3 regions of the Vibrio sp. TH_r3 genome follow, and region 1 is predicted to be linked to each of the others. Evidence: predicted binding sites of a transcription regulator. Region 1 holds the regulator's gene; each other region holds the start of a gene.
The links. The regulator CRP, encoded in region 1, controls carbon source genes, mostly activating them, when cyclic AMP is high. The targets are predictions, from matches to a motif close to TGTGANNNNNNTCACA.
Positions count from the first base shown of each region.

Region 2: dinG (ATP-dependent DNA helicase DinG) is a predicted target of CRP. The motif match lies at 2,392-2,407, and genes of this name have one in related genera.
Region 3: nagE (N-acetylglucosamine-specific PTS transporter subunit IIBC) is a predicted target of CRP. The motif match lies at 3,701-3,716, and genes of this name have one in related genera.

Region 1 covers NZ_JAWMPW010000017.1:11,785-19,739, forward strand. Annotated here, with positions in the region: gene kefB (glutathione-regulated potassium-efflux system protein KefB) at 1-480, opposite strand, end outside; gene kefG (glutathione-regulated potassium-efflux system ancillary protein KefG) at 464-1,057, opposite strand; gene R3X26_RS13600 (ABC transporter ATP-binding protein) at 1,416-3,329, shown strand; gene R3X26_RS13605 (TIGR02444 family protein) at 3,326-3,799, shown strand; gene R3X26_RS13610 (hydrolase) at 3,915-4,892, shown strand; gene R3X26_RS13615 (YheU family protein) at 4,900-5,112, shown strand; gene R3X26_RS13620 (phosphoribulokinase) at 5,202-6,071, shown strand; gene crp (cAMP-activated global transcriptional regulator CRP) at 6,317-6,949, shown strand; gene groL (chaperonin GroEL) at 7,157-7,955, opposite strand, start outside.
Region 2 covers NZ_JAWMPW010000004.1:58,605-66,559, forward strand. Annotated here, with positions in the region: gene R3X26_RS05725 (DUF2057 family protein) at 109-828, opposite strand; gene R3X26_RS05730 (porin) at 939-1,841, opposite strand; gene dinG (ATP-dependent DNA helicase DinG) at 2,478-4,550, shown strand; gene R3X26_RS05740 (TSUP family transporter) at 4,608-5,387, shown strand; gene priC (primosomal replication protein PriC) at 5,407-6,054, shown strand; gene rsmS (pleiotropic regulatory protein RsmS) at 6,119-6,304, shown strand; gene htpX (protease HtpX) at 6,379-7,242, opposite strand; gene R3X26_RS05760 (hypothetical protein) at 7,505-7,955, opposite strand, start outside.
Region 3 covers NZ_JAWMPW010000004.1:236,905-244,859, forward strand. Annotated here, with positions in the region: gene fcrX (ferric iron uptake transcriptional regulator FcrX) at 1-122, shown strand, start outside; gene glnS (glutamine--tRNA ligase) at 276-1,943, opposite strand; gene nagE (N-acetylglucosamine-specific PTS transporter subunit IIBC) at 2,111-3,583, opposite strand; gene nagB (glucosamine-6-phosphate deaminase) at 3,837-4,640, shown strand; gene nagA (N-acetylglucosamine-6-phosphate deacetylase) at 4,654-5,790, shown strand; gene nagC (DNA-binding transcriptional regulator NagC) at 5,899-7,113, shown strand; gene R3X26_RS06530 (cation:proton antiporter family protein) at 7,380-7,955, shown strand, end outside.

The DNA of each region.
Region 1 (7,955 bases):
GGCTATATCTTGAAAGAGCAACACAGCAAATCCTGATTGACCCGTTTCTGAACCTGCTAAACCTTGTTCTTCAATTACTCGTAATGCGATTGCCGTAGAAGATAAGGCGAGGCCCATCCCTATCACTAAACTGGTTTGCCATGAAAGGTCAAATAAACTAGCAATACTGGCTAGTGCGCAGGTGGTTAAGACAACTTGTGCGCCACCTAACCCTAAAATGGGGCTTCTCATTTGCCATAATTTCTTAGGATTAAGCTCTAAACCAATTAGAAACAGCAATAAAACTACACCAAACTCGGCAAAATGCAAAATCGCATCGACATCGCTAATTAATCTAAATCCCCATGGACCAATGGCCACACCAGCAAGCAGATAACCCAGCACAGAACCAAGCCCTAACCTTTGCGCTAAAGGAACGGCAATTACTGCAGCCGATAAAAAGATGACGCTACTATGCAAAAAATCACCGCTCATCGCCATCACAGATCTCCTTGTGATTTTGTTGTAATATATCCCACGGGTTCATTAGCCAATGACGGTAAGTTTCCGCATGCTCATAACGCTCAACATCGGTAATGTGTCTTGCCCAATGCAACACCATCGGCTCTAACCAATTCATTCGACACAGCCCAGCAGTTAATTCAAACGGTTGTAAAATCTGTTCCATAGGATACTTGTTATAACCTGACGCAGCAAAGGCCTCACGAGCGCCGCCCGTGGTTATGACACTTCGCCAATATTTTCCAGCTAGCTCACAATCATCACCAAAAGCAAAGCCTTTTCCTAATACTCGATCCATCCACTCTTTTAAAAGGGCTGGGCAAGAATACATAAATAGTGGATGCTGAAAGACAATAATATCGTGACTCAATAAAAGCTGATGTTCTGTTTGAACATCAATGAAAAAATCTGGATATTGCGCATATAAGTCATGGATGGTTACATGTTCCAGATCTTGTATTTTTTTTAGCATCACACTATTGGCAACTGACGCATGCGGTTCTGGATGAACAAAAATGACCAATATCCGTGGTAGAGAGCTTTCTGTTTTCATCATTCCTCGACAATATTCTTTTTGCTTTCTTTCATCATTGGTAGCATATGTTATCTAAGTAAGCGTTTTTTAGACACAACTGCTCTAAATAACTATATCTAACCTAGCCTCTAGATAGAAACTATAACGCTTTGAGTTTATATCAAAAAATCATAAACTGTCCCAAATTCAGGTTACCCAGTAAACGATTTACAAATTCAAGTTCATTTGCCAACATATCCAAACTATATGGCTACAATTTACTTACAGTTGACATTTTTCGATAACAAACATCATATCGTAATTTGTATAATGATCGACTTTTATTCTTATAACGCCTACTATTCCTGCGTTTATACAACATCCTATCAATAAGATTTTTATGATTACGTTTTCAGATATTCAATTACTGCGTGGCGGTAAAGCACTTTTAGATAAAGCGACTTCAACCATCCATCCAGGAGATAAAGTCGGTTTAGTTGGGAAAAATGGTTGCGGGAAATCCACTTTATTCGCTTTATTAAAAGGCGAACTTTCTATTGATGCAGGTAATTTTAGTCAACCTGCCCATTGGGAACTAGCATGGGTTGCTCAGGAAACACCGGCTTTAGAACGCGCAGCACTTGAATACGTGATCGACGGAGATAGAGAATATCGACGTTTAGAAGCACAACTAGCTCAGGCAGAACAAGATGATAACGGTACTTTGGTTGCCGAATTACACGGTAGAATAGAAACCATAGGTGGCTACAGTATTGCTGCCAGAGCATCAGAATTACTCAATGGATTAGGGTTTAGCCAACAACAAATGAGTTGGAGTCTTACTCAATTTTCTGGTGGTTGGCGCATGCGCCTTAACTTGGCTCAAGCACTGTTATGTCGTTCAGATTTACTATTACTCGATGAGCCAACCAACCACTTAGATCTTGATGCTGTAATGTGGCTTGAAAAATGGCTACAAAGCTATCCTGGCACCTTGCTCTTGATCTCTCATGATAGAGATTTTCTCGATCCTATCGTGAATCGAATTATTCATGTAGAAAATCAATTATTAAACGAATACACCGGTAATTACTCTTCGTTTGAAGGCCAGCGCGCTCAAAAATTAATCTTGCAACAAGCAATGTACCAGAAGCAACAGAAGCAAGTAGAGCACATGCAGAGCTATATCGACCGTTTTCGCTATAAAGCATCAAAAGCAAAACAAGCACAAAGTCGCATTAAAGCGTTAGATAAAATGGAAAAGGTGCTTCCAGCTCAATTGGATAATCCATTCAGTTTCGAATTTCGCATTCCTTCTGCTTTACCTAACCCAATTTTGATGATGGATGAAGTTTCCGCAGGCTACGATGATAACCTCATCTTAGAAAAAATTCGTTTGAATTTGGTTCCTGGTAGCCGCATTGGTCTTTTAGGGCGAAATGGCGCCGGTAAATCGACATTAATAAAATTATTATCGGGTGAACTCGCTCCTCAAGGTGGTGATCTAACCTATTCCCAAGGTGTTAAAATTGGTTATTTTGCGCAGCACCAATTGGAAACGCTTCATCCTGAAGAAACACCGTTACAACACATGATGCAAATTGCGCCGAAACAAACCGAGCAAGAATTAAGGAATTATTTAGGTAGTTTTGGATTTCAGGGCGATAAAGCACTCGATAAAGTTGCTCCATTTTCTGGTGGAGAAAAAGCACGTTTAGTTTTGGCTTTAGTCGTATGGCAAAAACCCAATTTACTTTTACTTGATGAACCAACAAACCACCTTGATCTCGACATGCGTCAAGCGCTCACCTTTGCATTACAAACCTTTGAAGGTGCAATGGTCATCGTAAGTCACGATCGCTATTTACTACGAGCAACAACGGATGATCTTTACCTTGTTCATGATAGGCAAGTTGCCCCTTTTGATGGTGATTTAACCGACTATTACAAATGGCTTACCGAACAAAATAAAGCGAATAAAAAAGAAGCCACTCAAACTACTTCAAATAAAAGCAACAACAGTGCAGCATCAAAAAAAGAACAGAAACGCAAACAAGCTGAATTTCGCAAGCAAACGGCACCACTTAGAAAGTCATTAGAAAAGCTAGAAAAAAAAATGGACAAACTTGGTACAACTTTATCCGAAACAGAACAACAATTATTGGATACAGAACTGTACCAAGCGGAAAACAAAGCTAAACTAAATCAAATACTGGCTCTTCAAGCCTCTGCAAAATCTGACCTTGAGGAGGTTGAATTAGAGTGGATGACTATTCAAGAGTCGCTAGAAGAAATGGAACAGGACGCTATATGAAAAAAACCGCTTCTTTTCTCACCGTAGAACGATTATGGCAATTCAGTTTGCAATATTACGCCATGCGAGGGGTAAAAGAAGCGTGTCTTTCTCTACAAAATAATTTCAATGGCAACGTTAATTTATTGTTGCTGTTGAAATGGCTTGATGAACAACAATTAATTTTTGATCGCAATGATTGGAATCAAGTCCAACAAGCGCTTTTACGCACAGAAACATTACTTCTCCACTATCGGCATCTTCGTAAGAAAACCAAATCCCATCTCCCTGCAACCTTATATCGAGAATCGTTAGAATTTGAACTACTATTAGAAAAACAACAGCAGTCAGATTTAGTCGAATGTATTAATATCCTTGAACTCACGCCCAACAATAAAGAACCGTTAGCATTAGCTTACTGTCGCTCACTCAATGCCGAACACCTTTTTACAGCAACCTTTGCAAAACATTCTGCTAACACCAGCTCATAAAACCTCGGTTAAGTTAGCATCAACCTAACGATTATAAATTTTCATCTCACCGATAAACTGATCTCTGTTAGAATCAATGCAGAATCAACTCCACATCAATCGATGACCAACTATTATGACCGAATTTAAAGCTGCTCGTGGATTAAGTAACCCACATATCCAAACTGTCATTCCTCGATTTATCAGAAAAAAACCACTGTTTACTGCTCAATGGCAAACCTTAAACACACTTGATGGTGATTTTCTTGATCTCGCATGGAGTGAAGATCAGACAACTGATTCAGCAAAAAATAAACCTATCTTTGTCCTTTTCCACGGCTTGGAAGGCTGTTTTTACAGCCCATATGCAAACGGACTTATGCACGCCTTTGCACAAGATGGTTGGCTGTCTGTTATGATGCACTTTAGAGGCTGTAGTGGCAGGCCAAACAAGTTGGCAAGAGCTTACCATTCTGGAGAAACTGAAGACGCCCGGTTTGTACTTGAATATTTACGCAAAAACTTCCCAGATCAACCCATTGTCGCTATCGGTGTATCGCTTGGCGGTAATATGTTAGTTAACTATCTAGCCAAATATAATGATGATCCTATAGTACAAGCAGCAACTGTCGTGTCCGCTCCTTTGGATCTTGCAGCATGTTCTTCTCGTATTGAACAAGGGTTCTCCAAGGTATATCGTAACTATTTATTGAGTTCATTAAAGAAAAACGCGCTGAAAAAACACAATCAGTTAAGCCAAGCGATCGGAGTATCAACCGACACAATACATTCCCTTAAAACTCTGCGCGGATTCGATGACCTTATCACCGCCCCTTTGCATAATTTTAAAAGTGCTCATGATTATTACCGCCGATGTTCGGGAATGAATGTACTCAATGATGTCACCGTTCCTTTGCAGCTAATTCATGCTAAAGATGATCCCTTTATGACTGAGCAAGTTATCCCCAGCTTTACATTAAACAAAAACATACATTATCGACTGTTTGAACAAGGAGGTCATGTCGGCTTTCTAACTGGTTCAATGACTAAACCAAAATTTTGGTTAGAAGAAACATTGCCAAATTATTATCAAAACATTCGCACAGAGACGTAAAAATCACATGATTATTCCATGGCAAGAGATTGAAAATGACACGCTAGACAATTTAATCAAAGAATTTGTTCTGAGAGAAGGAACGGATTATGGGCAAAATGAAGTAACGCTCGATGACAAAGTAGCGCAAGTAAAAGAACAACTTAGAGTGGGTGACGCCGTTATCGTGTTTTCAGAATTACATGAAACCGTTGATATTAAACTCAAAGGCGAATTTTAGCTGGCAAAACTAAAGCATTTATTCTTTTTAGAGAATCCCATAAACTAGCAAATTACACCGTTTAATCTAATTTAATAACAAGGGATATCATGTCCGCAAAACATCCGGTTATCGCTGTTACAGGTTCATCTGGCGCAGGAACAACGACAACTTCAGAAGCATTTCGAAAAATGTTTAATATGATGAACGTTAAAGCCGCATGGGTTGAAGGAGATAGCTTTCATAAGTTCACTCGCCCAGAAATGGACATTGAGATTCGTAAAGCCAAAGAACAAGGACGACACATCAGTTATTTTGGTCCACAAGCAAACGACTTTCCGGCCTTAGAACAATTCTTCAAGAAATATGGAGAAGAAGGAAAAGGACAAGTAAGACGTTATCTACACTCCTTTGATGAAGCCGTTCCTTATAATCAGATGCCAGGAACCTTTACACCTTGGCAAGATTTACCCGAAGACAGTGATGTGCTTTTTTATGAAGGCTTGCACGGCGCAGTGGTCGATGGTGAGGTTAATGTATCACAACATGCAGACTTGCTTATTGGTATGGTGCCGATTGTTAATTTAGAATGGATTCAAAAGTTCGTACGTGACACTAGAGATAGAGGTCACTCAAGAGAAGCCGTAACCGATTCAATCGTTCGCTCTATGGATGATTACCTAAATTATATTACTCCTCAATTTTCTCGCACACATATTAACTTTCAGCGTGTTCCAACCGTCGACACATCAAACCCTCTTAACGCTAAAGGGATCCCGAGTTTAGATGAAAGTTTTGTGGTTATCCGTTTGCGTGGTATGAAGAATGTCGATTTTCCGTATCTCTTAGCTATGATTGATGGCTCATTTGTTTCGCGCCACAATACGATCGTTGTTCCAGGTGGAAAAATGAGCTTTGCTATGGAATTAATTATCCGGCCAGTCCTTCAACAGTTAATTGAAACTGGCAAGATAGGTTAATTTCTGACCGATTTAGCAGTTTGTTTGTTATACCGTGATGATGTGCACATTTTTACGCGAAGAATAAGGATTTTAGAGCGATCAAAATCAAGAAATTGACTGTAAAAAAGGATACTATTCTTAACAGACATACATATGTAGCTTGCAGCTTTGACTAAGAAATCCTATGCTAACGTCACCGAAAAATAGGGACGCGGCAAAGGAACGCTGCTTAAGTAGGCCCTGCAGATAATAGTGAGATAATTATGGTTCTAGGTAAACCTCAAACCGATCCAACATTAGAGTGGTTTCTTTCACACTGTCATATTCATAAGTATCCATCAAAGAGTACGCTTATCCACGCGGGTGAGAAAGCTGAAACTCTGTATTATATTGTGAAAGGCTCAGTGGCTGTGCTTATCAAGGATGAAGAAGGTAAAGAGATGATTCTGTCTTATCTTAACCAAGGTGACTTCATCGGTGAGCTAGGCCTCTTTGAAGAAGACCAAGAACGTACCGCATGGGTACGAGCAAAATCACCTTGTGAAGTTGCTGAAATTTCATTTAAGAAATTCCGCCAGCTGATTCAAGTTAACCCTGATATTTTGATGCGTCTTTCGTCTCAAATGGCAAGCCGTCTACAAACGACAAGCCAAAAAGTAGGTGATTTAGCCTTCTTAGATGTAACTGGTCGTATTGCTCAAACGCTGCTTAATTTGGCAAAACAGCCTGATGCAATGACGCACCCTGATGGGATGCAGATCAAAATCACTCGTCAAGAGATTGGACAAATTGTTGGCTGTTCGCGTGAGACAGTTGGACGTATTTTGAAAATGCTTGAAGAGCAGAACTTAATTTCTGCACACGGTAAAACCATCGTTGTCTACGGTACTCGATAAAAATTATTCGTTAATACGAGCCACCTATACATAAAGACAAACTAAAAAAGCAGCGGAATCGCTGCTTTTTTTTTCGATAAAATTAGGATAGCTTTTATTGTAAGCGTTTCTAATTTATGGTGCTTGTAACTTGATTGGGCATATATTTAAACATGCCCAATCCATTTAACATGACCGCTAAACTTTAGTCACATAGGTAGCGGAATTTTACATCATTCCTGGCATTCCACCCATACCACCCATGCCGCCCATATCAGGCATTGCAGCACCAGCATCTTTAGCAGGAACATCAGTAACCATTGCTTCTGTTGTGATCATAAGACCAGCAACTGAAGCTGCGAACTGTAGTGCGCTACGCGTTACTTTGGTTGGATCTAGAATACCCATTTCAAGCATATCACCGTATTCGCCTGTCGCTGCGTTGTAGCCATAGCTGCCTTCGCCTGCTTTAACGTTGTTAGCAACAACTGAGTCTTCCTCACCTGCATTCTCAACGATTTGACGGATAGGTGCTTCCATTGCTCGAAGAGCAACACGAATACCAACATTTTGTTCTTCGTTGCTACCTTCAAGGCCTGCAACTTTAGATGCTGCGCGAATAAGTGCAACACCACCACCAGCAACGACGCCCTCTTCAACTGCAGCACGAGTTGCGTGAAGTGCATCTTCCACGCGGTCTTTTTTCTCTTTCATTTCAACTTCAGTCGCAGCACCAACTTTGATTACGGCAACACCACCAGCAAGTTTCGCTACGCGCTCTTGTAGTTTCTCTTTATCGTAATCTGATGTCGCTTCTTCAATTTGCTGACGAATTTGAGAAACACGACCTTGAATCATTTCTTCTTCACCAAGACCATCAATGATAGTTGTGTTTTCTTTAGTAATGATCACGCGCTTAGCTTGACCTAGATCTTCTAACGTTGCTTTTTCTAGTTCTAAACCAATCTCTTCAGAAATAACCGTACCAGAAGTTAGAATCGCTATATCTTGTAGCATTGACTTGCGA
Region 2 (7,955 bases), on a different contig from region 1:
TCGACAAGTTCAAGCGGTGATTCTTACCTTCATCGCTAATTAATAGCTTAGTGAGCGAGTAACGTAGCAATGGTATGTAACGGAGCAGTGGTATGTAACGTAACTACCCTACTCTTGATCTATCATCCATCTGCGAAATTCTTTACGTTCCGCTTTTGAAGCTTTAGTGTACCACGCTTGTAACTGCTGTAAGTTAGTATTAACTGCTGGCGCGGAAGCTGTATTAGCAGCACTGACTACCGCGCTGTCGACTGTAGTATTACTCGCCACTGAAGCAGCAGCAACCGTTCCTGTCACAGCGGCAGCCCCTACACTAGCTGAACTTGTTGATACAACTTGTGCTTTAGAAGCAAGCTCTGCTTGTTCACCAAAAAAGATTCTATTCTGTTGATTATATTCTTTAACTTGTGCCAGTTCATCCTGAAAAGGCATAAAGCCTTGTTTGGCTGGTAGTTGATCGTAACGATATTCAACTTCTTCACCTTCAACCAAAAGCTTAATATCGGGAGTTCCTTTAAAATGCAACACGGCTTGTTCGTAATCTCTTAGTCGGGGTGCGACTAAAGTTAAATCTTTATCAGTTGCTTCGAATGAAATAATAAAAGGAGCAGAATCGAACACTCTTTTTTTTGAGCCTTGGCCTACTCGGCTAGAAACTTTCGCGACCACCTGAACAAAACCATTATTCACTGCTACAGGTTTGGTCGTAGATTCTGTCTCCACTTCATTTACAACCAATAACCTTATATCCCTGTCTGGAATTAATTCGGCGCTAAACACCGTTGCAGAAAAGAAAAAGCTGACTAATCCACCAATGACGTATTTCATACTACTCCTTAAAAATAAATACAATACTATCAAACATTAAATCAAAAAAGCCACCCATGATGGGTGGCTTTTTTTAAGATTTTAATTTAACAATAATTATTAAGGTTAAATTAGAATTCTACTTTAGCACCAACAGCGTAGCCTAGCTCAGAATCATCTACGTCATTTCCGCCGATTTCAGCGTAAAGAGTTGTAGAAGAAGCAACTGCATAACCAGCGTTTAGGAAGTACTCAGTAGTATCATCGTCAGAACCGTCAGCATCGATTAAGTTAACGCCTGCAGCGAACAACCACTTGTCCATTGTGTAATCAGCAGCAAGAGCAACTACGTTACCTGCGTCTTCAACATCGTAGTAACCTAGTTCTAGGTTAATAGCATCAATACCGTAACGAGCTTCAAGAGCAAAAGTATCTTGTTCTGCAGAGTTAGAAGTACCATAGTAACCCATTAGATCGAAGTCACCTGCCATGAAACCAATTTTGATGTCTGCAAGGTCTGCAACTGCATCAGCACGTTGGTTGTCACGGTAAGCAGCAGAAACATACATTTGGTCGTTTGAGTAATCCCAACGAACTGCTTCGTCTGCACAAGCATCAACTTGGTCTACAGCCGCTGTAACACCAAATTGGTAATCTGAACCTACACCTAGATCATCAGCGATGCTACAAACGTCACCGATTTTTACAGAACCGTAAGAAGCAGTGTAGAATGCAAAGTAAACGTCACCCATGTTAGAGCTTCCGCCCTCAGTAGTGTTGTCTTCGTCGCCTTGGAATTCCCAGTATGCGCCTACAGATAGCTCATCGTTAACAACTTTACGGATGTCGATTTTCAAATCAGCATCTTGAATTTGTTGCTCAACACTTGAATCTTCAGCTGTACCTTTTAGATAAACAACTTCTAGGTCACCACCAAGAGAAACACTTGTACCATCGTTGTTATAAAGCTCGATACCTGCGTTAGCTGCTGAAGAAGCAACTAGTACTGATAGTGCTAATAGAGTCTTTTTCATAATAATCCACTGCCTTTTCTTAAGAATGTAGGAAATCCTTTCCGGTTCCCTTTTTTTATTTTATTGATGATGACGTTTGACTATGTTGCCAACTCGCCACCACCCCTAATAATTCGAGGTCTAGATTGCAAAAGAATTCGTTCGATGTCAAACAAGCAAATAAATAAAAATAAAAATAAATAAATAACTATAAAACAACAAGTTAGCTTATTACCTATAAGTCTAAGTTATAATTACCACCCGAATACTACAACAAAACCCATCATCAACAACAAACCAATTTCAGACATATAAACCTAAAACCCTTAAATAAAAACAAAATAAAAGAATTAAACTCTAAATATACAATTTTAAAAAAATTTTAAACTATTTTAGTGTTTCATGTATTACAATTGAAAAGGTTCAATTTTTTTTGTGACATAGATCGTGTTTTTACTAAAAAAGAAGTAAATATGTGACTTAAATCGACTCAGTAACTAAATAAATTCTCAATAAAAATAAATTCTTATCTTGTTATAAAAAATAATAATAGTGTAATAGAAACATGCTTAGTGACCTTTCTCACATATTCTCTTACCCGTAGAGTAGACCTTATTGCTATGCTAAACTGCGCCATCTTTTTTAGTTGGTCTCGTTATGCTTAACCCTAAAGTTGAAAAATCTGTCCGCAATAGCTATCAAAACTTACAGCATCAGCTGGATAATTTTGTCCCTAGGCGAGCGCAAAACTATTTAGTCGCTGAAATAGCGAACACCTTGTCAGGCAAATATCATAAAAGTAATCGTATTATTGTTGCAGAAGCAGGAACGGGTATAGGCAAATCGCTCGCATATTTGATGGGTTCAATACCTTGTGCGGTATTAAATAATCGAAAAGTCGTTATCTCGACAGCAACTGTTGCTTTGCAAGAACAACTTTTAAATAAAGATCTTCCACTATTTAGACGCATAACCGATTTAAATTTTTCATTTATTCTGGCAAAAGGTCGTCAACGGTATTGTTGCGCAGAAAAACTCGCTGCGGCCAGCGGTGCTGATGATAGTCAACTGGCTATGTTTGATACTAAACCCAAAAAAGCGGATATTGAGCTTTTGGAAAGAATGTACTCGGCGCTATCTCAGGGAAAATGGGATGGAGACAGAGACTCCTGGCCAAAACCTATTCATGATACAGTTTGGCAAACTATTGTTAGCGATAAACATAGCTGTAACAATAGTTTACCTGCGCATAGAGGTTGCCCGTTTCAAAAAGCACGGTCTGAACTTGACAAAAACGATGTAATTATCGCTAACCACAGCTTAGTAATGGCAGACATTGAGCTTGGAGGTGGAGTTATTCTTTCTGAACCAGACAATACTATTTATATATTCGATGAAGCTCATCACTTACCCAAAATTGCCAGAGACCATTCATCTGCCGCTGCAAGTTTAAAAGGCGCTGTAACTTGGTTAGAAAAGCTCAATCAATCATCAAGCAAGTTCACCAGTTTAGCAGATGAAAAACGAGTTAACCGCTTTAGAAATGAGTTACAAGATGCGATTCAAGAATTGGTGCCTTCTTTCTCCAATTTAAGCAAGCAGTTTGACCCCCATAAGTTTATCGACAACGTTTACCGATTCGAACACGGTGATCTCCCCGAATGGTTAGAGACGGAGTCGAAAGGTTTAAAGGTATTAACAAATAAAGCTAACCTCGCCGTGGGTAAAATTGCCGATCTGATCGCTGAACGATTAAAGGATGGAGAACTGTCCAATAAACTGGCGGAACCAGCATTAGCCGAACTCGGCTTTTATGATCAGAGATTAGAAAACTTAGCGAAAGTGTGGAGTTTAATGGCTGAACCAAAAAAGGATAAAGGTGCGCCACTTGTAAAATGGTTAGAAATTAGTGCAGAACGTGAAGACGACTTCATCGTTAATGTGTCCCCATTAGAAGTCGGTTGGCAGTTAGATCAAAAACTATGGAGTCGTTGCGTAGGTTGTGTTCTAACATCAGCGACACTTCGTGCACTAAACTCGTTTACCTTCTTTTGCCATCAAGTTGGCGTGAGTAACAAAGAAGAAGACGGTGTGCAATTTTTAGCTTTGGCGTCACCATTTAATTATCAAGACAATGCTGAGCTACTTATACCGGCAATGAAATATGAACCACAAGCACCACAATTTAGTGACTATTTGGCTGAATGCTTACCAAATCTTATCATTGATAAAAAAGCAAACTTGGTGCTTTTTGCTTCTTATTGGCAAATGAAGCAAGTAGCAGAAAGCGTAGTAAAACCATTTGCAAAGCAAGGCTGGACACTTCAGGTTCAAGGTGAATCTTCACGTACAGAAATTTTGAATAAGCATAAAGCCTTAACCCAATGTGGTAAAACCAGTATCTTATTTGGAACGGGCAGTTTTTCAGAAGGTTTAGACTTGCCTGGAAAACTGCTGGAAAACCTAATCATTACTAAAATTCCCTTTGCGGTTCCAACATCTCCGGTGGAGCAAGCGCATTCAGAATATATAGAAAACCGTGGCGGCAATCCCTTCATGCAGATATCTGTTCCAGAAGCGAGTAAAAAGCTAATCCAATCGGTTGGACGTTTACTGCGTAAAGAGCAAGATTCTGGTAGAGTCATCATTCTTGATCGAAGAGTCGTCAGCAAGCGATATGGCAAACTATTACTTGATTCATTACCACCATTTAAGCGAACTATTGAGTAACGCGCAAACTGTTTAACAAATAGATCCTAAGCTTTAATCTAATCCTCGGAAAATTTTATGGAAATGTTAGAACCAACCATGTTGGTGATATTAGCACTGGTAGCTTTTGCTGCCGGTTTTATTGATGCAGTGGCTGGCGGCGGCGGCATGTTAACTGTTCCCGCCTTACTTTCTATTGGGCTGCCACCTCATATTGCTTTAGGAACCAACAAACTTGCGGCAACGTTTGCAACGTCAACCTCGGCGATGACTTATTATCGCAAACGGCTTTTTAGCCCTGAATTGTGGGTTCATGCCTTTCTTGCAACATTAATTGGCGCAACTATAGGGACACTGGTGGTTGATTCACTTAGTACGGACTGGCTCGAAAAAGTCTTACCTTTAATTATTTTAGCGACCGCTATTTATACCATTTTACATAAAACACCAGAGTCAGACGGTCATGCCTTACCTAAGCCCAGCAAAAAACTGAATAAAACTCAATGGATACAGGGTTTCACTCTTGGATTTTATGATGGAGTAGCCGGTCCTGGAACCGGCGCATTTTGGACGGTAAGTAGCATGGCCATTTACAAAATAAACATTTTACTCTCTTCGGGGCTTGCTAAAGCGATGAATTTTACCAGTAATATCACGTCGCTAATTACTTTTGCTATTTTGGGCCACATCAATTGGGTTCTCGGCTTAACCATGGGAGTGTGTTTAATGGCAGGGGCATTTGTTGGCGCGCATTCAGCGATTCGGTTTGGTGCTAAATTCATTCGTCCAGTGTTTGTTACTGTAGTTAGTATACTAGCGGTTAAGTTAGCTTACGACGCCTGGTTCGTCACCTCATAACGGCTTTGAGTAAAATGTTATGAATCGTTTTAAGTCGATCAAAAAACAATTACGCCACCTCGCTCAGCGGGCATCAGAACTCGACACTAAGCGGGAACAGCAACGTGCTTATCATGCACAACACGGTGGTCAGCCTAGATACGATCAATCTATATCCCATCAATCTAGATACGGCCAACCTGGCAAGAATCGACTTTTTGATCATCAATTATTTAAGTGCAATTCGCATTTATTACTGCCTTATGTTGATGAAGCGATACAAACATTCAAAAGCGTTATGTCTACGATCAGTATGGATAACGCTAACGACAGTAAAACTTGCTTGCAACAAACCGAATTCTTGGCAGATAAACTGGTTAATCAAGTCAACGCGATTTCGCGCCAGTTAACATTACATTCAACCTTAACGAACGACATTCAGCACCAATTAGAAACGCTGTACGCGAACCTTGCACAACATCAACAGTGGCAACTGCGCTTGTCTGATTTAGTTGGTGAAAAAAAACAACTAATCTGCAAACAACCACCAGCAGTTGCAGAAGGTAACTCCAGTGAAGAAACATTAGCTCTTATTGCAGCGCAACAGCGTCTCGCACGATGTAAGCAAGCAACAGAAAAGATTCAGCAGCAAATACTGTTAATAGAACAGAGATTGTCGATAAAATAAGGAATAACGATAGAAGACGTGGTTTTATCCATTTTAACAAATAGTAAGGTTAACCAATAAGCCAATGAATACAGAGACCAATAACCCAGTAACTCACCCACTAGACAGTGCCCCAGACGAAATAAAACTTGCTGTCGATCTCATCTATTTATTAGAAAGTAATGATGTTGATCCCTCTACGGCACTACAAGCCATTGAAATAGTAAAACAAGATTTACTTCAAAAGGTTAACTCACATTCCAGTGAGTAATGGTTAAGACAATAACGGGAAGTATAAAAGTAACAGCCACGGTGAATCCATGACTGTTATATTAATAGAGTTATTTAGCTATTTTTAAGTGCTTCAATACGCTTATCTAGTGGAGGGTGACTCATAAGCAATTGCATCATTGTACTTTTGCCATTGATACCGAACGCCATCATTGACCCTTCTAGTTGAGGTTCATGGCTCATTTTAAGTCTTTCTAATGCGGCAATCATTTTATGCTTACCCACCAAACTAGCAGCACCGGCATCAGCATAAAATTCACGACGACGGCTATACCACATAGTAATAAAACTCGCTAGAAATCCTAAAACCATTTCTAAGAAAAATGAAACAGCGAAATACAGCAGCATATTTGAACCTTGCCCTTCTTCCCTATCGCCAGATGAGACAATATTGGCAATAAATCGAGAAATAAAGATCACGAAAGTATTTACTACGCCTTGCATTAAGGTCATTGTCACCATGTCGCCATTTGAGATATGACTAATCTCATGTGCTAACACCGCTTCTGCTTCATCACGTGTCATATTTTGCAATAAGCCACTAGACACTGCTACCAATGAGTCATTTCGCTTTGCTCCAGTAGCGAACGCATTGATATCTGGTGCGTTATAAATTGCGACTGTTGGCATACCAATGCCAGCTTGTTTAGCCTGTCTTTCCACCGTGCTTAGTAACCAATGTTCGGTCTCATTTCTTGGGCTTTCTATTACCTGACCACCAACTGAACGTAATGCAATACGTTTAGACATTAATAACGAGATAATCGAACCACCAAAACCAAATACCGCAGCCATGACTAGCAAGCCACTCAAACTCCCCGGCTGCATACCCGTGGTAGCATACACGATATTGAGCACAATACTCAGTACAAAAACGACCGCTAAGTTAGTTGCTAAAAACAACATAATTCGTTTCATTTCACTTTCTCCGTACAACCTTTTGGTCTCAACTTTAATTATGGTCAACTCTAAATTAAACGATACGCTAAACTAGAATACACAATACTAATTTCTATATATAGTCGTTGATTTTGATTACAAGGTTAAGCGGAAAATTGCTTTAAATTGTCAACAAATGTTTTTGCGCGATAAAATGTAGATGAAATTAATACTATCAACACTATAAGTCGATAGTATTAATGCCAATACCCACAAGGATCGAAGTGGTAAAAATAACTGATTATTGGATCGGACTAGGGCGAATCCATGCAGAACTCTCACATTTCATTTTGAGTTCACGCAGGGTTAATTGCGCGTCATTATATGTTAGTTGCTCTGAGACCATGTAAAACATCTCATTATGCTTCTTGACGGAAACATTAGCAGTTTTACATTGAACGGCATCTATATCCGGAGCAGTCAAACCGGAATAAAACTGAATCACATAATGTGTAATGTTGTTTTTAGATAACGTCGTCGATTTTTCAATTTGTTTTGACGTTGCATGTTCGAGTGGAGCTATTTCGGTTGGGTTTTGGATATATTTTTTTTTAGAAATTTGTTGGTAAACTTTTTCACAATTTTTTTCACTTGAAGTAAATCGCGTCTCTGCTTCTTTACCTACAATTTTTACCATATTATTTGGATTAAATTTGCATTCATTATAAAAAACGTACATTGAAAAATGCAAT
Region 3 (7,955 bases), on a different contig from region 1:
AACGCCAACAAGAAATTGCAGAGTCATATAACATAGAGCTGACCAATCACAGTCTCTATCTATATGGAAAATGCAGTGTTGGAAATTGTAAAGAAAATCCTGAGCTGCATAAAATTAAGTAACCGAATACTAATAGACAGTGGATACAAACTAAAACGCCTAAGGTAAATTACCCTAGGCGTTTTTATTTTCATTATTGCTTTGTACGAGTAGTAAGTTAACCTGAGCTCAGAATAAGATGGTTTTGAATTCAGGTTATTTAGTAAGCTTAATGACTAGACGCTTTGCTTTGCCCATGTATCGCGTAGCCCTACTGTACGATTAAAGACTAACGCCTCTGGCTTCGAATCTTTACTATCTGCGCAAAAATACCCAGTACGCTCAAACTGCACGCCTTGTTCTGGTAATGCGGTCAGTAAACTTGGTTCTACATAGCCATTTTTAATCAACAAAGACTCTGGATTAATTGTGGCTTTAAAATCTTCAGCAGCAGCTGGGTTGGGTACTGTAAATAAGCGATCATATAATCGAATTTCTGCAGGTAGCCCTTTATCAGCTGACACCCAATGTATCACTCCTTTTACTTTACGACCGTCTGTTGGGTTTTTACCTAGCGTTTCGGTATCGTAACTGCAAAATATAGTCGTGATATTACCTTGAGCATCTTTTTCTATTCGCTCAGCTTTAATCACGTAAGCACCGCGTAAACGAACTTCTTTACCCAATACTAGGCGTTTATATTTTTTGTTAGCTTCTTCACGGAAATCGTCTCGCTCAATCCAAATTTCACGGGTAAAAGGCACTTCACGGCTACCCATTTCAGGATTGTTTGGATGATTTGCAACATTCAGGGTTTCAATTTTATCTGCTTCAAAGTTTTCTAGCACGACCTTAATAGGATCTAACACAGCCATTGCGCGAGGTGCATTCTCATTCAAATCGTCACGAATACACGATTCAAGTGAGCTAAACTCAATCATATTTTCTTGCTTTGTTACACCTATGCGTAAACAAAACTCGCGAATAGAAGCTGCAGTAAATCCACGGCGACGTAAGCCAGAAATGGTCGGCATACGTGGATCATCCCAACCGTTGACGAGCTTTTCTGTAACCAATTGATTCAATTTACGCTTAGACATCACAGTATATTCAAGATTTAAACGGCTAAATTCGTACTGTCGAGGCTGGCAATCAATGGTAATATTGTCCAGAACCCAATCATATAAACGACGGTTATCTTGAAACTCTAACGTACAAATAGAGTGAGTTATTCCTTCTAACGCATCAGAAATACAATGGGTGAAATCGTACATTGGATAAATGCACCATTTATCGCCGGTTTGATGATGTTGAGCAAAACGGACGCGATATATAACCGGATCTCGCATCACCATAAATGGAGATGCCATATCAATTTTAGCCCGTAGACACGCGGTTCCTTCTGCAAATCCACCATCACGCATTTTTTCAAATAACGATAGGTTATCTTCAACCGTGCGATCACGATATGGGCTGTGTTTACCCGGCTCTTTTAACGTACCACGGTATTCGCGAATCTCATCAGGGCTCAGTTCATCAACATACGCCAAACCTTTATTAATAAGCTCAATCGCGTAACCATAAAGGTGATCAAAATAATTTGAAGAATAGTGGATATCTCCTGACCATTGAAAGCCTAGCCAATTCACATCATTTTTAATCGACTCTACATATTCGATGTCTTCTTTTTCTGGGTTAGTATCGTCAAATCGAAGATTACACTGACCCTGATAATCCTGAGCAATACCAAAATTCAAACAAATGGATTTAGCGTGACCGATATGCAGATAGCCATTTGGCTCTGGCGGAAATCGGGTATGTACGCTAGTGTGTTTGCCATCCGCTAAATCTTTATCGATGATTTGGCGAATAAAATTTGATGGACGAGCCTCAGCTTCAGTCATCTACGCACCCTCTAGTCTAATGTCAAAAAATAGTTTCGCTAATGATCCACGATTCACCATATTTACACAACTAAAACAGAGCATTTCTTGCCAAATTACTTATCAGTAGAATAAAAAAACCTCCCAAAAATGGGAGGTTAGTGTATGAAATGCAATTTAACGCAAATTTAACGTGTAGAAGCAGGGATATTTTTCATTTCTCCCGCAATAATTTCAGCCAACGGCCCGAGAATAACTTGTACATTATTGCTGCCAAGTTTTACTACTCCCATCGCGCCGAGTGCTTTCAATTCATTTTCATTGATAACACTCATATCATTTACTGTTAAACGTAAACGCGTAATACACGCATCAATATTCTGTAAATTCTCGTGTCCACCTAGTACAGCCAAATATTGTTTTGCTAATTCAGCGGTATCATCACTGGCAGACGAAGAACTCACTTCATTCATTTCATCGCTTTCACGGCCCGGAGTCTTGAGACCAAACTTAACGATAGCCCAACGGAATACGAAATAATAAATACCAAAGAATGCAAGTCCTTGAACAATAAGCATATACCATTTATTTGCTAATGGATTTTGTGCTGAAAGCACCATATCGACCAAACCAGCAGAAAATCCAAAACCAGCAGTCCAGTTCATGATATCTGCAATATAAAGGGACAGTCCTGTTAATGCGGCATGCAGAACATACAGTACGGGCGCTAAGAACATAAAAGAGAATTCAAGTGGCTCAGTTACGCCGGTAAAGAAAGAAGCAAAACCTGCAGCGATCATTATAGAAGCCACTCTAGTTTTGTGCTCTGGTTTAGCCGTATGATAAATAGCCAAAGCAGCACCAGGTAAACCAAACATCATAATTGGGAAGAAACCAGCCATATAGCGACCTGTTTCACCCACAACACCAACGCCAGCTTCAACGGCATTTGGTGTCCACCAGTTACCTAAATCATTGATTCCTGCCATATCAAACCAGAATACAGAGTTTAATGCATGGTGGAGACCTACTGGGATCAAGAGACGGTTAAAGAAGCCATACAAACCTGAACCAACTTCACCCAAGCCAACGATACTTTCACCAAACGAAATCAATCCACCGAAAATAATTGGCCATGCAAACATGAGAACAAAAGAGGCACCAATTGCGGCGAATGAAGTTAAGATAGGTACTAAGCGTTTACCACTGAAGAACGCCAAGGCTTTATGCAATTCAACTTGATAATAACGGTTATAAATTTCGGCAGCACCAATCCCTGATAAAATACCGACAAATTGATTACCAATCTTGTTAAAAGCAAGTGTCGAGCCTTCGTCAAGTGTCACTAGACCAATTGCTTCAACAGAACCTGCGCTACATAAAGTTGTAATAACCATATAACCAACAAAGCCCGCCAACGCAGCTGCACCATCTTTATCTTTAGACATGCCGTACGCTACACCAATAGCAAACAATACTGACATATTATCAATAATTGCCGCACCCGCTTTAATTAAAAAGGCAGCAAATGCATTATTACCCCCCCAACCTGTAGGGTCGATCCAATAACCGATACCCATTAGTATTGCGGCTGCAGGTAATGTTGCTACCGGAACCATCAATGCTTTACCTACTTTTTGAAAATATCCAAGAATATTCACTTTGCGTTCCCTCCTATAGGAAATCCATTTGGTTCGAAAGACTTATTTTATCTTTCTAATTTAGTCCTGTTCAGTTTATGTTCATAATTTTTCTTCGCAAATTAATTGAAGTTAAAATGTGACATAAATCACGTTAAACCCTCAATGCTCTCACTTTATGTTGGCTTGATCATAAAACTTATTTTATGATTAAAAATAACGACAATAAAGTACTAGTATTACTTTACTTCCAACATTTAATTAAGGTACCGAAATGAGATTGATTCCGCTTAAAACTTCAGAAAATATTGGCTTATGGTCAGCACAATATATTGTTAATCGTATCAATAAATTCAACCCTACCAAAGAAAACCCATTTGTATTAGGTTTACCAACTGGAGGATCTCCTCTTAATACATACAAGCACTTAATTGCACTTTATAAAGCAGGCGAAGTAAGTTTTGAGAACGTCGTAACATTTAATATGGACGAATATGTCGGGCTTGCAGAAGATCATCCGGAATCATATCGGACATTTATGTATAAAAACTTTTTTAATCATGTTGATATTCAAGAAAAAAACATTAATCTACTGAATGGAAACACCGCAGATCATGAGGCGGAATGCAGGCAATATGAAGAAAAAATCCGCTCATTCGGCCAAATTCATCTCTTTATGGGCGGGGTAGGAAATGATGGTCATATTGCATTCAACGAACCGGCATCTTCTTTATCTTCTAGAACACGAATTAAAACATTAACAGAAGATACACGTATCGCTAACTCTCGATTTTTCGACAATGATGTTAACCAAGTACCTAAGTACGCATTAACGATTGGTGTAGGCACTTTACTTGATTCTAAGGAAGTACTACTACTCGTCTCAGGACATAGCAAAGCGTTAGCTTTGCAAGCGGCTGTTGAAGGTTGCGTCAATCACCTTTGGACAATTTCAGCACTACAATTACATGCAAGGTCAATTATTGTCTGTGACGAAAGCGCTACTCAAGAATTAAAAGTAAAAACGGTAAAATACTTTAAAGAATTAGAAGCCGAAGAGATCCAAAACCTTAAGTAACAGGACGCTAATTATGTACGCGCTAACTAACTGTAAAATATTCACTGGTAATGAAGTGGTGCAAAACGCTTCGTTACTAATTGAAGGCGAAAACATACACTCTATCTGCTTAAACATAGATCTCCCTAAAGAGATCAAGTCTATTGACCTAAATGGCGCCAATCTAAGCGCTGGTTTTATAGATTTGCAATTGAATGGTTGTGGCGGTGTCATGTTTAATGATGATATTTCAGTTAAAACACTCGACACAATGCATCAAGCAAACCTGAAATCAGGTTGTACTAGCTTTTTACCAACATTGATTACTTCATCGGACAGTAATATGCGACAAGCAATTGATGTTCAGCGTGACTATAATGAGTTGTACCAAAACCAATCATTAGGCCTACATTTAGAAGGACCTTACCTTAATACAGAAAAAAAAGGCATCCATAACCCAGAATTTATTCGCCAAGCTGATAAAGCCATGGTTGATTATATCTGCTCTAATAGTCAGTTAGTTTCCAAAGTCACTTTGGCTCCGGAGCAAAATGACCCAAAACTCATTGAACGTTTAACAAGTGCAGGCATTGTTGTCTCTATGGGACACACTAATGCCACTTATGCGCAAGCCAAGCAAGGTATTGACGCAGGAATAAGTTTCGCTACTCATTTGTTTAATGCTATGACACCTATGCAAGGTAGAGAGCCTGGTGCGGTGGGTGCTATTTTTGATTCTCCACAAGTGTATGCGGGTATTATTGTTGATGGCTTTCATGTTGATTATGCCAATGTCCGCATAGCACATAAAATTAAAGGTAGTAAGCTCATATTAGTGACGGACGCCACAGCTCCCGCGGGTGCGGATATGGATCACTTTATTTTTGTTGGAAAGAAAGTATATTATCGTAATGGCAAGTGTGTAGATGAAAATGGCACCCTAGGTGGTTCAGCACTTACTATGATTGAAGCAGTACAGCATACGGTTGAACAGGTAGGACTAGATTTAGATGAAGCATTGAGAATGGCGACTCTTTATCCAGCCCAAGCTATAGGAGTAGATAATAAGTTAGGTCAAATTAAAGCTCAAATGGTGGCAAATCTTACCGTTTTTGATGATGATTTTAAGGTACAAGCAACCGTAGTAAACGGACAATTCCAGAAAAATTAACGCATAGTTTGCGATCAGATATAAAAGTCTTGTGAACCAAACTATGATTTGAACAATCACGATAACGAAAAAAGTGATTAGTGAACAAAAATAATTGGTGAACAAACAGTGACTGGCGGACAAATAGGTAACGTGGATCTTGTAAAGCAGCTTAACAGTGCGGCTGTTTATAGTGTCATAGACCAACAAGGTCCAATTTCTCGAATTCAGGTAGCTGATGCTAGTCAACTCGCACCAGCAAGCGTTACTAAAATAACTCGGCAGTTAATGCAAAGAGGATTAATAAAGGAAGTCGCCCAACAAGCATCGACTGGCGGACGCCGTGCCATTTCTTTGAAAACAGAAGTATCCTTGTTTCACTCGATCGCAATAAGGCTAGGACGTGATTATATCCATTTAAGTTTATTTGATTTAGGTGCGGTAGAACTTGCAAGCCATCATAGTGCCTTTATTTATGCCAACCAAACCGAACTCGAAGCGGGTCTGTTACAACATATTCAACACTTCTTAGACCAACAATCAGAAACCATTAGTCAATTGATCGCGATCGGAATTGTATTACCGGGTTTAATTAACCCAGAAGAAGGCATTGTTGACTATATTCCTAATACCGATGTCGATAATTTCGAACTTGTAGACGCGGTTAAGCGAGTATTCAATGTTGAATGTTTTATTGGTAACGACATTCGAGGTCGAGCACTAGCAGAGTATTATTTTGGAGCCAGTCAAGATGCGAGCGATTCGATACTGGTTAGTGTCCACAATGGTACCGGCGCAGGTATTATCGTCAACGGCCAAGTTTTTTTAGGATCCAATAGGAACGTTGGTGAAATTGGTCATATTCAAATAGATCCACTGGGAGAACAATGCCAATGTGGTAACTATGGATGTTTAGAAACGGTTGCCTCCAATCCAGCTATTTTGCATGGTATCAGCTCTCGCTTAAGTAAAGGTTACCCCTCCACGCTTGCTACATTAACCGCTATAACAATTAGTGATGTTTGTCAGCATGCATTGAACGACGACGAATTGGCTAAACAAAGTTTAGTCCGTGTCGGCAATGATTTGGGCAAAGCGATAGCAATAACGATAAATTTATTTAACCCACAAAAAATCGTTATTGCTGGTGATATAACTCAAGCATCGGAGTTACTTATTCCAGCCATACGCCGAAATATTGAAGCGCAGTCTCTAACACGGTTCCACACTAATTTGCCAATCGTCGTATCTGAACTGGAAAATAAACCAACCATCGGTGCATTTTCAATGATCAAACGTGCCATGCTTAATGGTGTTTTGCTGCAAAAGCTTCTAGAACAATAAGTACTAAGTTGAATTCAGAATATACAATTTTTTATAGCGACATTGTCTAAGTTATGCTTGAATAAGTAAGACTTTTATTGCAAGCATTCACTACTATCCGTAAATACCTATAATTGAGCCGGAATAATGTCACTTTTTTCGGCCTAGTTTTCACGTGCCTGCTTGTCTAAATACATGTCTGTTTCAATACACATCCGTTGAACTGCATTAGGTAAGTTCACTATTTTAGTAAATATAATTGGTATAACATCACATTGTAGGTTTGTATGGATATCCTGTTAATTACCGCCTCTTTTATCATGGGTTTTATTGCACTTAGATGCAATTTGCCACCTCTCGTGGGCTTTCTGCTTGCTGGTTTTATTTTAAAATTTTCAGGATTTGAATCTAACGAAAACATCGAACTATTATCAGATTTAGGCGTAACGTTATTACTTTTTACTATCGGACTTAAATTAGATATCAAAACACTGCTATCTAAAGAAATATGGGGAGGAGCGACATTCCATAACCTATTATCTACCGTGTTTTTCACTCTCTCGATCGTTGCATTAAAATTTATTGGAGTCACAAGTTTTAGTGCAATGACCTTAAGCCAAATACTACTGTTAAGTTTCGCTCTTTCTTTTTCAAGTACGGTATTCGCGGTAAAACATTTAGAAGAAAAAGGGGAAATGAACACCACCTATGGAACCCTCGCTATCGGTATTCTGATCATGCAGGATATTTTTGCCGTGTTGTTTCTAACCATTTCTACAGGAAAAGTACCAGAATGGTACGCTATAAGCCTATTCGCTTTACCTATGTTACGGCCATTTTTCTATCGACTATTACATTGGGTT